DNA from 2 places in the Streptomyces sp. NPDC051963 genome. Region 1 is predicted to be linked to the other one. Evidence: riboswitches for the same ligand, from Rfam matches in the RefSeq annotation. Region 1 holds a riboswitch; the other holds the start of a gene.
What was found. Region 1 has a riboswitch for cobalamin ahead of ACIHFB_RS17565 (energy-coupling factor ABC transporter permease). Riboswitches for the same ligand answer to the same signal wherever they lie in the genome.
Positions count from the first base shown of each region.

Region 2: another riboswitch for cobalamin. It lies ahead of ACIHFB_RS26510 (NAD-binding protein); the one in region 1 lies ahead of ACIHFB_RS17565 (energy-coupling factor ABC transporter permease).

Region 1 covers NZ_JBIUCC010000004.1:175,902-181,185, forward strand. Annotated here, with positions in the region: gene ACIHFB_RS17555 (ATP-grasp domain-containing protein) at 1-646, opposite strand, end outside; gene ACIHFB_RS17560 (alpha/beta hydrolase) at 793-2,286, shown strand; cobalamin riboswitch at 2,346-2,595, shown strand; gene ACIHFB_RS17565 (energy-coupling factor ABC transporter permease) at 2,625-3,317, shown strand; gene ACIHFB_RS17570 (energy-coupling factor ABC transporter substrate-binding protein) at 3,314-3,661, shown strand; gene cbiQ (cobalt ECF transporter T component CbiQ) at 3,662-4,411, shown strand; gene ACIHFB_RS17580 (energy-coupling factor ABC transporter ATP-binding protein) at 4,408-5,247, shown strand.
Region 2 covers NZ_JBIUCC010000006.1:422,214-427,497, reverse strand. Annotated here, with positions in the region: gene ACIHFB_RS26525 (GvpL/GvpF family gas vesicle protein) at 1-735, opposite strand, end outside; gene ACIHFB_RS26520 (gas vesicle structural protein GvpA) at 732-1,181, opposite strand; gene gvpO (gas vesicle protein GvpO) at 1,230-1,565, opposite strand; cobalamin riboswitch at 1,797-1,978, shown strand; partial or broken gene ACIHFB_RS26510 (NAD-binding protein) at 1,973-2,206, shown strand; gene ACIHFB_RS26505 (enoyl-CoA hydratase) at 2,203-2,979, shown strand; cobalamin riboswitch at 3,034-3,174, shown strand; gene ACIHFB_RS26500 (CbtB-domain containing protein) at 3,209-3,424, shown strand; gene ACIHFB_RS26495 (CbtA family protein) at 3,461-4,327, shown strand; gene ACIHFB_RS26490 ((2Fe-2S)-binding protein) at 4,324-5,055, shown strand; gene aceB (malate synthase A) at 5,216-5,284, opposite strand, start outside.

The sequences.
Region 1 (5,284 bases):
CGGTTTCGACGCTCACCTCGGGCCCGTCCAGCAGCTCTTCGAGCAGGACGACGGGCGCCCGGCGCTGCCCGCGCGCATTGACCGGGAAGTCGCCCAACGCCCGTACGGCGGCGGCCAGTTGCGCCTCGTCGTCGACCCGCCGGACATACATACCCGCACACAGGTCGACGGGCTTGACCACCAGCGGGTAGCCGATCTCCCCCGCGGCCCGCGCGATGTCCGCCCACTCCTCGTGCACGGCGAAGCGCGGCTGCGGCAGGCCCGCGTCGGCGAGAACGCGGCGGGTGGCGTCCTTGCGGCAGGCGTTCTCCACCGCCTCGGGGCCGGGACCGGGCAGTCCGAGGTGTCCGGCGATGCGTGCCACGGCCGGGAGGTAGTAGTCGCAGGACGTCAGCACCCCGTCGAAGCCGAGCGCCGTGTGCAGCCGCTCGATCTCCGGCAGCAGGGCGCCGAGGTCGTTCGTGTCGGCGGTGATCACATGACGGGCGCCGAGCAGCGGATGCGCGGTCCCCTCCGGCGCCGACCGGAGGTAGTGATGCAGGTCACGGGTGAGGAACGTGAACTCGTGCCCGCTCTCCCGGATCGCTCTCGGCAGCAGTCGGCTCATGGCACCGACCCAGCTCTCGACCATCAGCAGATGAGCCACAACTCCCCTTTTCCCTACGGGTATTTCAGACGTCAGGGCAGCCCGGAACCCCCTCGGACGGGAGGAGGGCCGGACTTGACTCGGCCACGTTATCGATAATCATTTTCATTGTCATCTGACAGAACAACATCACCTTGAGGTTCCTTTTGTCCGTTCACACCCGCTCCGCGGTGATTCTGTGCGCCCTCGCGCTGCTCCCCGCACCCGCTCCCGCCGCGGCCGCACCCCCGGCACCGGCCGTCCGTTTCGGCGACTGCCCCGACTCCGTCCCACGCCCGCCCGCACCCGACCGCGTGGAGTGCGGTCGGATCGACGTCCCGCTCGACCGGCACCACCCGGAGGGACCGCGTCTGACCATCGCCGTCTCCCGCGTCCCCGCCTCCGGCACGCCGGCCGAGCGACGCGGCATCCTGCTGGTGAACCCCGGCGGGCCGGGCGGCTCCGGGCTCCCCTACGCGGTGACCAAGCGCGCCAAACTCCCGGAGAGCGTGCGGCGTTCGTACGACGTCATCGGCTTCGACCCGCGCGGCGTCGGCCGGAGCTCACCGGTCGGCTGCGGCGACATGGGCGGCCTGTTCGACAGTCCGGGCGCGGATCCCGTGCCGGCGAGTCCGACGGCGGAACGGGCCTACCTCGCCTCGCTGCGGGACATGGCCCACGACTGCGCGACGGGCGCGGGCGACGTCCTGCCGTATCTGTCCACCGAGCGGACGGCGTACGACATGGACGCCGTCCGCGCCGCGCTCGGCGAGCCGAGGACGAGCTTCCTCGGGGTGTCGTACGGCAGCCATCTCGGCGCGGCCTATGCGGCGCTGTTCCCGCGGCGGGTCGGGCGGATGGTGCTGGACAGTGTGGTCGGGCCGTGGGACTGGTACGCGTTCGACGTGCTCCAGAGCCGGGCGCTGCTGCGGCAGCGGGACACGTTCTTCGAGTGGGCCGCGGCCCATGCCGACCGCTTCGGCCTGGGCTCGGACGCCGACGACATACGCCGGGCCGCTCTACGGGTGCGCCGAGGGCTCGGCGCCGCACCCGTGGACGGCTTCGGGGCGTCCGAGTTCGACCGTGCCGTCTACCGCGCGCTCGGCCGCACCGAACGCTGGACGACTCTCGCCGACGGGATGCGGAACTACCTCAACGACCGGACCACGGACGGGCTTCGGCCCGGCACGGCGTTCGACAGCGCCGATTCGCGCAACTACGAGGCGGCCAACCGCATCGTCAAGTGCGCCGACGGCCCCGCGCCGACGCCGGACCGCATCCTGGCGGACATCCGCCGCACCCGCCGTATCGACTCCCAGCCGGTCCTGACCGGCATGGAGGCGTCCACCTGCGCCTACTGGCCGTACCGGCCCGCCCGGCGGACCCCGCTCGGCGGCCCCGACGCCCCGCCGGTGCTGCTGGTCGCCTCCGCGCACGACGCGGTCACTCCGATCGAGGGGGCCCGCGAACTGGGCAAGGTGCTGCCCGGCTCGCGTCTGATCACCCTCGCCGACGACTACTCGCACGGCGTGTTCGCCAGCCGCGGCAACACCTGCGTGGACGGCACGGTGGCCGCGTATCTCGTGGGCGGGAAGGTGCCCGATACGGACGTACGGTGTGCGGGGCCGGGACTGCCGGAGCCCGGCGGCGACGGCCGTTAGCGCTGTTCACTCCCCCTGTGCGCCCCCATGCACGGCTTGTCACCACCCCCGGGGGCCCACTACTGTCACCACGCCTTGGTGAACGGGAAATCCGGTGTGATGCCGGTGCGGCCCTCGCCACTGTGAATCGGGAAGTCCGGCTCCGGCCCTTGGGCCCTGCCGTCAAATGCTCGTCGTCCGCCTGCACGGCGGGACGGGAGTTCGACGGCAGGGCCCAAGGGCAGCCACTGGGTCCTCGGACCCGGGAAGGCGGAGCACGGGCGGTGGTACCCGTCAGCCAGGAGACCGGCCAGGGCACGTCAACCATCCACGAGGTGCTGGAGAGGGTCTGCTGAGCCATGCACATAGCCGAGGGTTTTCTGCCTCCGGCGCACGCGGTCGCCTGGAGCGTCGCGTCGGCGCCATTTGTCGTCCACGGAGTCCGGTCACTCACCCGTGAGGTCAAAGAGCACCCGGAGAGCACCCTGCTCCTCGGCGCCTCCGGAGCCTTCACGTTCGTTCTGTCGGCCCTCAAACTGCCCTCGGTGACCGGGAGTTGCTCCCATCCGACCGGCACCGGCCTGGGCGCCATCCTGTTCCGGCCGCCGATCATGGCGGTGCTGGGCACCATCACCCTGCTCTTCCAGGCGCTGCTGCTCGCCCACGGCGGCCTGACCACGCTCGGCGCCAACGTGTTCTCGATGGCGATCATCGGGCCCTGGGCGGGATACGCCGTCTACAAGGTGCTGCGGCGCTACGACGTGCCGCTGATGGTGGCGGTCTTCTTCGGCGCGTTCGTCGCCGACCTGTCCACCTACTGCGTCACCAGCGTCCAGCTGGCGCTCGCCTTCCCCGACCCGAGCAGCGGTTTCCTGGGTGCGCTCGGCAAGTTCGGGTCCATCTTCGCGGTCACGCAGATCCCGCTCGCGGTGAGCGAGGGACTGCTCACGGTGCTGGTGATGCGGCTGCTCGTGCAGTCCAGCAAGGGTGAGCTGACCCGGCTCGGCGTGCTGCTCAGCAAGAAGGCCGACGCCGAGGCGGTGGCCCGATGAGCCGGAACGCGAAGATCAACTCCCTGTTGCTGCTCGCCGTGGCCGCGCTCGCGGTGCTGCCGCTGGTCCTCGGCCTCGGCGACCACAAGGAGGAGCCGTTCACGGGCGCCGACGCCGAGGCGGAAACGGCGATCACCGAGATCAAGCCGGACTACGAGCCCTGGTTCTCGCCCCTGTACGAGCCGCCGTCCGGCGAGATCGAGTCGGCGTTGTTCGCCTTGCAGGCGGCCCTCGGCGCCGGTGTCCTCGCCTACTACTTCGGCCTGCGGCGCGGGCGGCGGCAGGGCGAGCAGCGGGCACTGGAGCCGCGGGGGGCCGAGAGCACGGCCGACGAGCAGGTCTGAGTGCTGCCCATCGACGCGGCGGCGCACAGCAGTCGCTGGCGCCGCCGTCACCCCGTGGACAAGGCCGTGCTCGGGCTCGGCCTCACCGTGCTGGCGATCTCGCTGCCGCCCTGGCCGGGCGCGGCCCTGGTCCTGGCCACCGCGCTCGCCGTGCTGCTGGGCCCGGCGGGCGTGCCCGGTCGCAAGCTGTGGCGTGCCTACCGCGTCCCGCTGGGCTTCTGCGTGACCGGCGCTGCCACCCTGCTGGTGCAGGTCGGCGGCCCGGACGGGTTCGTGTCCCTCGCCGACGAGGGACATGTGCGCGCCGGGGAACTGCTGCTGCGCACCTCGGCCGCCTCGCTCGGCGTGCTGCTCTTCGCGTTCACCACACCCATGTCCGACCTGCTGCCCCGTCTGGTGAAGGCCGGCGTGCCCGCGCCGGTCGTCGACGTGGCGCTGGTGACGTACCGCATGAGCTTCCTGCTGCTGGACTCCATGCGCCGGATCCGGGAGGCACAGGCCGCGCGGCTCGGGCACACCACGCGAGCCGCCGCCTGGCGGTCCCTGGCCGGGCTCGGCGCGACCGCGTTCGTACGGGCATTCGACCGGGCGACCCGACTCCAGGCCGGGCTCGCCGGGCGCGGCTACGACGGCACCCTGCGCGTCCTCGTCCCCGAAGCCCGGGTCTCCGTCCGCTTCACGGTCGCCAGCACGCTCCTCCTCGCGACGCTGGCCGCCCTCACCCTCGTACTGGAAAGGCCGCTGTCATGAGCGACGCCGCCCTCGTCGCCCTGCGGGGCGTGTCCTTCGCCTACGAGGACGGTCCGGCCGTGCTCAGTGGGCTCGACTTCGAGGTGCGGGACGGGCGGGCCCTCGCGCTGCTCGGTCGCAACGGCACCGGCAAGACCACGCTGATGCGGCTGCTGAGCGGCGGACTGCGGCCGCGCGCCGGGGAGTTGACGCTCGACGGGAAGCGGGTGTCGTACGACCGGAAGGGCCTGACCCGGCTGCGGACCACCGTCCAGCTGGTGGTGCAGGACCCGGACGATCAGCTGTTCGCCGCGTCCGTCGCGCAGGACGTGTCCTTCGGCCCGCTGAACCTGGGGCTGCCCGACCCTCAGGTGCGGGCGCGCGTCGACGAGGCCCTCGCAGCGCTGGACATCGCCGATCTGGCCGACCGGCCCACACATCTGCTCTCCTACGGCCAGCGCAAGCGGACGGCGATCGCGGGCGCGGTGGCGATGCGGCCCCGGGTGCTGATCCTGGACGAGCCGACCGCCGGGCTCGACCCCGACGGACAGGAGCGGCTGCTCGCCACCCTCGACGGCCTTCGCGCCGGCGGCACGACGGTGGTGATGGCGACGCACGACGTGGATCTCGCCCTGCGCTGGGCCGACGACACGGCGCTGCTCACCCCGTCCGGAGTACGCACCGGTCCCGCATCCGAGATGCTGGCCCGGACCGACCTCCTCCAGCAGTCCGGGCTACGGCTGCCGTGGGGCATCGCGGCAGCTCAAGTACTCTTCGCCCAGGGGCTGTTGACCGATACGGCAGCGGGCCCCCGTACCCCCGGCGAACTCGCCGCGATGGCACCCTCCAAGCGGTGAGGCGCCGGTCACAGAAGCGGCGAGGGCAAGGTCACAG
Region 2 (5,284 bases), on a different contig from region 1:
GGCGGGTCGAGCCGGGCCCGGCTCGACGAAGCTGTACGGAGGCAGCGGGCCGTTGACGCTCATTTCGAGGTGCGGGACGGCCGCGCGCAGTTCCTCCACCTTCTCCAGGAAGCCGGCGGCCGAGTCCCGCTCCACCAGGAAGGAGACATTGACCAGCCATCCGCCCGATCCGGGGCCGAGACTGGTCGCCGCGGCGTATGGCGCGAGGGCCTCCTGCACGGCTGTCGCGTCCTGGGCCTCCTGCGCCTGCACGGCGGCGGCGATCATCTCGCCGAGCTGGAGCTGCCGCTCGTGGCTGCGGCCGCCCGCCTGCCGGCCGGCTTGGACGAGGGCCCGCAGCTCGGGACTGTCGGCCAGCACGTGGTGCAGTACCGCTTCCTCGACGTGGGAGGCCTTGAGGTTGTACTCGACCTTGCCGTCGAGCGCTTTGAGCCGCTCCTCGTAGTGGTTCGCGCGCTCGGCGAGGACCGCGGTGACCTTGCTGTCGTCGGGGGCCACACTTCCGAACCGCAGGGGCAGTACGCAGCCGGTGGAGCCGGTCTCGGCGAGCACGTTCTGGTGGGCGAGGAGTTCGCGTCGCTTGGGGCGCAGGTCCTCCGGCGCGTCGCTGACGACCGCCGCGAGCTCACCCTCTTCCAGCACACGCACCGGCTGGGGCGGGTTGCCCACGCCGTCCAGGCCTTCGGGGAGGGCGGGGTGCGACCGCGCGGTGATGGCGTAGACGTAGGTGCTCACTCGTCTTCCTCCCTCTCCTTGCGGCGCGCAGCTGTGCTCTTGCGCGTCCGCGGCCGGCGCTCATGCTCTTCCTGCTCCTTCGAGGAGCCCTCGTCACGGCCTTGCCGGAAGGCGTCGGAGATCGTCTCCGCGGCGCCGGACAGCGCGCCCTTGGATTTGCCGCGGGCGCCGGACTCGGTGATCTCGCCGACCATGTCGGGCAGGCCGGGGCTCTTGTGGGGGCCCGCCTCCAGGTCGAGGCGGTTGCAGGCCTCGGCGAAGCGGAGGTAGGTGTCGACGCTGGCGACGACGACCCGTACGTCGATCTTGAGGATCTCGATGCCGACCAGGGAGACACGTATGAACGCGTCGATGACCAGACCCCTGTCGAGGACGAGTTCCAGTACGTCGTAGAGGCTGCTGCTGCGGCCTCCTCCGCTGGCTTGTTGTGCTGGGACAACGGTCATGTCTGTCGTCCTCCTTGCCGGGGGAAGGGCTGACCGCGGGCGGGCGGCCTACTGGCCGCCGGAGCGGTCTGTTTCGGACCGCCCCCTCTCGTAGCGACGGATGCGCCGGTAGCCGGTGAGCTGTCCCTGTTCGTCGAGGTCCACCTGATAGCTCGCCATCAGGCTCATCGTCTCCGGGACCTTGGCGAGTTCGAGGACTTCGATCGCCAGGGACCAACCGCCGTCCGTCTTCTCGAAGGACGAGACGGTCTCCGCTGTCATGCCGGTCATGTCGCCGAGCTGGTCGCGCGCCCGGCGCAGTACCTCTGTCGGCGTCTGCCGGTCGTCGTCCGTCATGGCGTCGTCCTCGCTCCGCACGCTTCGAGTACCGCGGTCTGCCGTCATATGTGATTTATGTGAGTTTTATGAGGTTTTTGTGAACTAGTGAGGCGTGCAGCGGCTCACGGCTCACGCGCAAACTCACGCGTTCTCCATCGCCACACCGTCTTCGAGTGGCCCTAAGGCTTTGGGCTAAACCTTCTCGAATTGCGCGGCGGCCGAGAATGTGATGTCGGCCGGACCGGCAGCGACGTCATGGTGGGGTCCCGCGGGGTGGATTTACTGGGACGTCCAACTATATTGTCGTGAGCACAAGGCCCGCGGTGCAGGGAAGCCGGTGTGAATCCGGCGCGGTCCCGCCACTGTGACCGGGGAGTACGCCGTCGAGAGTTACGCCACTGACGAGCTGGATGTCGGGAAGGCGGACGGCGCGCGCTGATCCGGGAGTCAGGATACCGGCCGCGGGATGTTCCGGCCCCGTCCCGGCCGGCCCCGCCAACCGCGGCTACCGGCCGGGATTCGCCGCCTCCCTCATGGCCAAGGACCTGGCCCTGGCCGCCAACGCGGTCCGGTCGGGCGGCGTCCATGCGGAACTCGGTCTGCGCGCGGCCGAGTTGTACGCCGCCTATGCCGAGCGCGCCGGAGCCACGGAGGACTTCTCCGGCATCGTACGGACGATCAGGGACCGGAGCGGGGAACACGCATGAGCACCGAGTACGAGACGATCCTCGTCGAGCGCAAGGGCCGTACCGCCCTGCTCACCCTCAACCGTCCGAAGGCCCTCAACGCACTGAACCTGAAGGTCATGGAGGAGGTCGTGGCCGCCACCGAGGCCCTCGACCGGAACCCGGAGTGCGGGTGCATCGTGATCATGGGCTCGGCGAAGGCGTTCGCCGCCGGGGCCGACATCAAGGAGATGCAGCCGCAGGGCTACCTGGACATGTTCCTCACCGACTGGTTCACGGCCTGGGACCGGCTCGCCCAGGTGCGCACGCCGACCCTCGCGGCCGTCTCCGGATACGCCCTCGGCGGCTGTGAACTCGCCATGCTCTGCGACATCCTGCTCGCCGCCAACACCGCCGTCTTCGGCCAGCCGGAGATCAAGCTGGGCGTGATCCCCGGCAACTGCGGCTCCCAGCGGCTGACCCGGGCGGTCGGCAAGGCCAAGGCCATGGAGATGTGCCTGACCGGGCGCACCATGGACGCCGCCGAGGCCGAGCGCGCCGGACTCGTTTCCCGGATCGTGCCCGCCGACGAGCTGCTCGGCGAGGCGCTCGCTGTCGCCGAGACCGTCGCCGGCATGTCGCTCCCGGTGGCGATGATGGCGAAGGAAGCCGTGGGCCACGCCTTCGAGACCACGCTCACCGAGGGCGTCCGCTTCGAACGCAGCCTCTTCCACGCGGTGTTCGCGACCGCCGACCAGAAGGAGGGCATGGGCGCCTTCGTCGACAAGCGGCCGCCCGAGTTCCGCCACCGCTGACCCGAAGAGGCGCGGGCTTCTGCCGGTTGATTTGGGGTGGACTTGATTGACCGGCCGGAGAAGCAGGCCGTACGTTCCCCATGTAGTGATGGCATAAGGAAGCTGGTGGAATTCCAGCACGGTCGCGCCACTGTGAGCCCGCCACCGGAAGGTGACGGGCGAGTCAGACACTGAGCCCTCACTCCGCCCGTACACGCAAGGGACGCACGATCCCCAAGGAGGGCTCACCTTGAGCAGCATTTCCACGCCCCGCCCGGCGTCCACACCGGTCGTCCTGCCGGTCTCCAAGGCCGTCATCTGGCTGGTCGGCACCGCTCTGATCGCGCTGGCCGTCTACTACTTCATCGGTGTCGACCAGGGCGCGGTGTCGGTGTTCGGAAACGACGCGCACGTGCACGAGTTCGTCCACGACGCTCGTCACTTCCTCGGCTTCCCCTGCCACTGACCCTCCGCCGGCACCAGGACGTACGGACAACTCGACATGGAAAAGAAGCTCATACTGCGCGGCGTGCTCGCCGGCGCGGTCGCGGGTCTGCTCGCCTTCGCCTTCGCGCGGATCTTCGCCGAACCGCAGATCGCCAAGGCCATCGACTACGAGAGCGGGCGTGACGCCGCACAGAACGCCCTGGACAAGGCGGCGGGCCTGCCCGTCGAGGCCGCAGGATCCGAACTGTTCAGCCGGACGATCCAGGCCAATCTCGGTATCGGCGTGGGCATCGTGTTCTTCGGCATGGCCATGGGCGCGCTGTTCGCCGTCGCCTACGCCGTCTGCCTGGGCCGCACCGGCGGTCTGCGCGCCCGCACGCTGGCGCTTCTCGTGGCGGGCGGCGGGTTCCTCGGCATGTACCTGGTGCCGTTCCTGAAGTACCCGGCCAATCCGCCTGCCATCGGTCACGAGGAAACCATCGAACAGCGCAGCGCCCTGTACCTGACCATGGTCGTCTGCTCCATCGCCCTCCTCGCCGGAGCCGTCTGGCTCGGCAAGCGGCTCCAGGCACGGTTCGGCAATTGGAACGCCACGCTCCTCGCCGTCGCCGCGTTCGTCGTGGCGATCGGGATCGTCATGCTGCTCCTGCCCCAGTACGGCGACCTCGGGTACAACAGGGACAACTACGGCAACCAGGCCACCGAGACCCCGCTGCCGCTGACCGACGCCAAGGGCACCATCGTCTACCCGGGCTTCCCGGCCGACGTGCTGTTCGCCTTCCGCTTCTACTCCGTGGGCGCGCAGCTGATCCTCTGGGCGGCCATCGGCCTGGTCTTCGCCCCGCTGGCGGAACGCCTGTTGCAGCCCGCGCGTCAGGACGCCCCCGCCACTTCTCCGAAGCCGGACCCCCTCCCGGCATGACCAGCCCACCGACGGCGAGCGCGGTGATCGAGGAGATCACCGCGCTCGGCCCGTTCTTCGCCGTAGAGGCACACCCGCCCGGCACGGAGCCGGCCGATCCCTGGCAGCCGATGTCCCGTCCGCTGCTCGCAGCGCGTGTGACGGGTGTGGGGGACTGGCTGGCCACGGCAGGCGGGCAGCCACCCGGCGCGGTCGAGGTGCGGGTGGCGGCCTCCGTCGCCCACCTCGGGCTGGCCGCCCGGCTCATCTCGCCCGCCCTGGCCGCCGCCGTGCTGCACGGCCTGGTCCTCGCTCCGGGCCTCGACGATCTGCGCTGGCGGCCCGTGATCGGTGGCCCGATCCCCTTGTCGCTGCCCTACGACGCCTTCACCGCCGAACCCGCAGACTCGCCGCCCCGGCTCGCCGACGAACTCAGCAGCCGCCTGCTGGACGGCGCTCTGCGCGAACTCGCCGACACCATGGCCCAGTTCTCGGTCTCCCGGCACATCCTGCGCGGCAACACCGCCTCGGCCGTCAACGGAGCGGCAACCATGATCACAGCGGCCCGCCCGGATCTCACCGCCCGGACCCGCACCCTCAGCTCGCTCCTTCTGCAACGGCCCCCACTGCGCGACACCAGTACCTCGACGCCCGACGGAGCGTTCCGGCGCCGCAGTTGTTGCCTGATCTATCGCGCCGCGCCGGATGGCAAGGGGTCCTTGTGCGGTGACTGCGCACTGTCCCGCTGACCTCCCACGCCGAGGGCGGGAAGCGCCGTACTCGCGCTTCCCGCCCTTCCCCTGTCAAGCAGCCGCCGGTCCCTCAACCGGTGGCCGTCGTCCGGGCCCCTCAGCCCGGTCGCGCCAGGTTGCTCATTCCTGGCCGTATGTGTGGAATTCCCGGCCGGTCCTACGGTTGAGCAGTCCCGGGGTTCGTTGCCTCGATGTTCCGGACGAGGTGACGGGAGTAGGCGTCGGG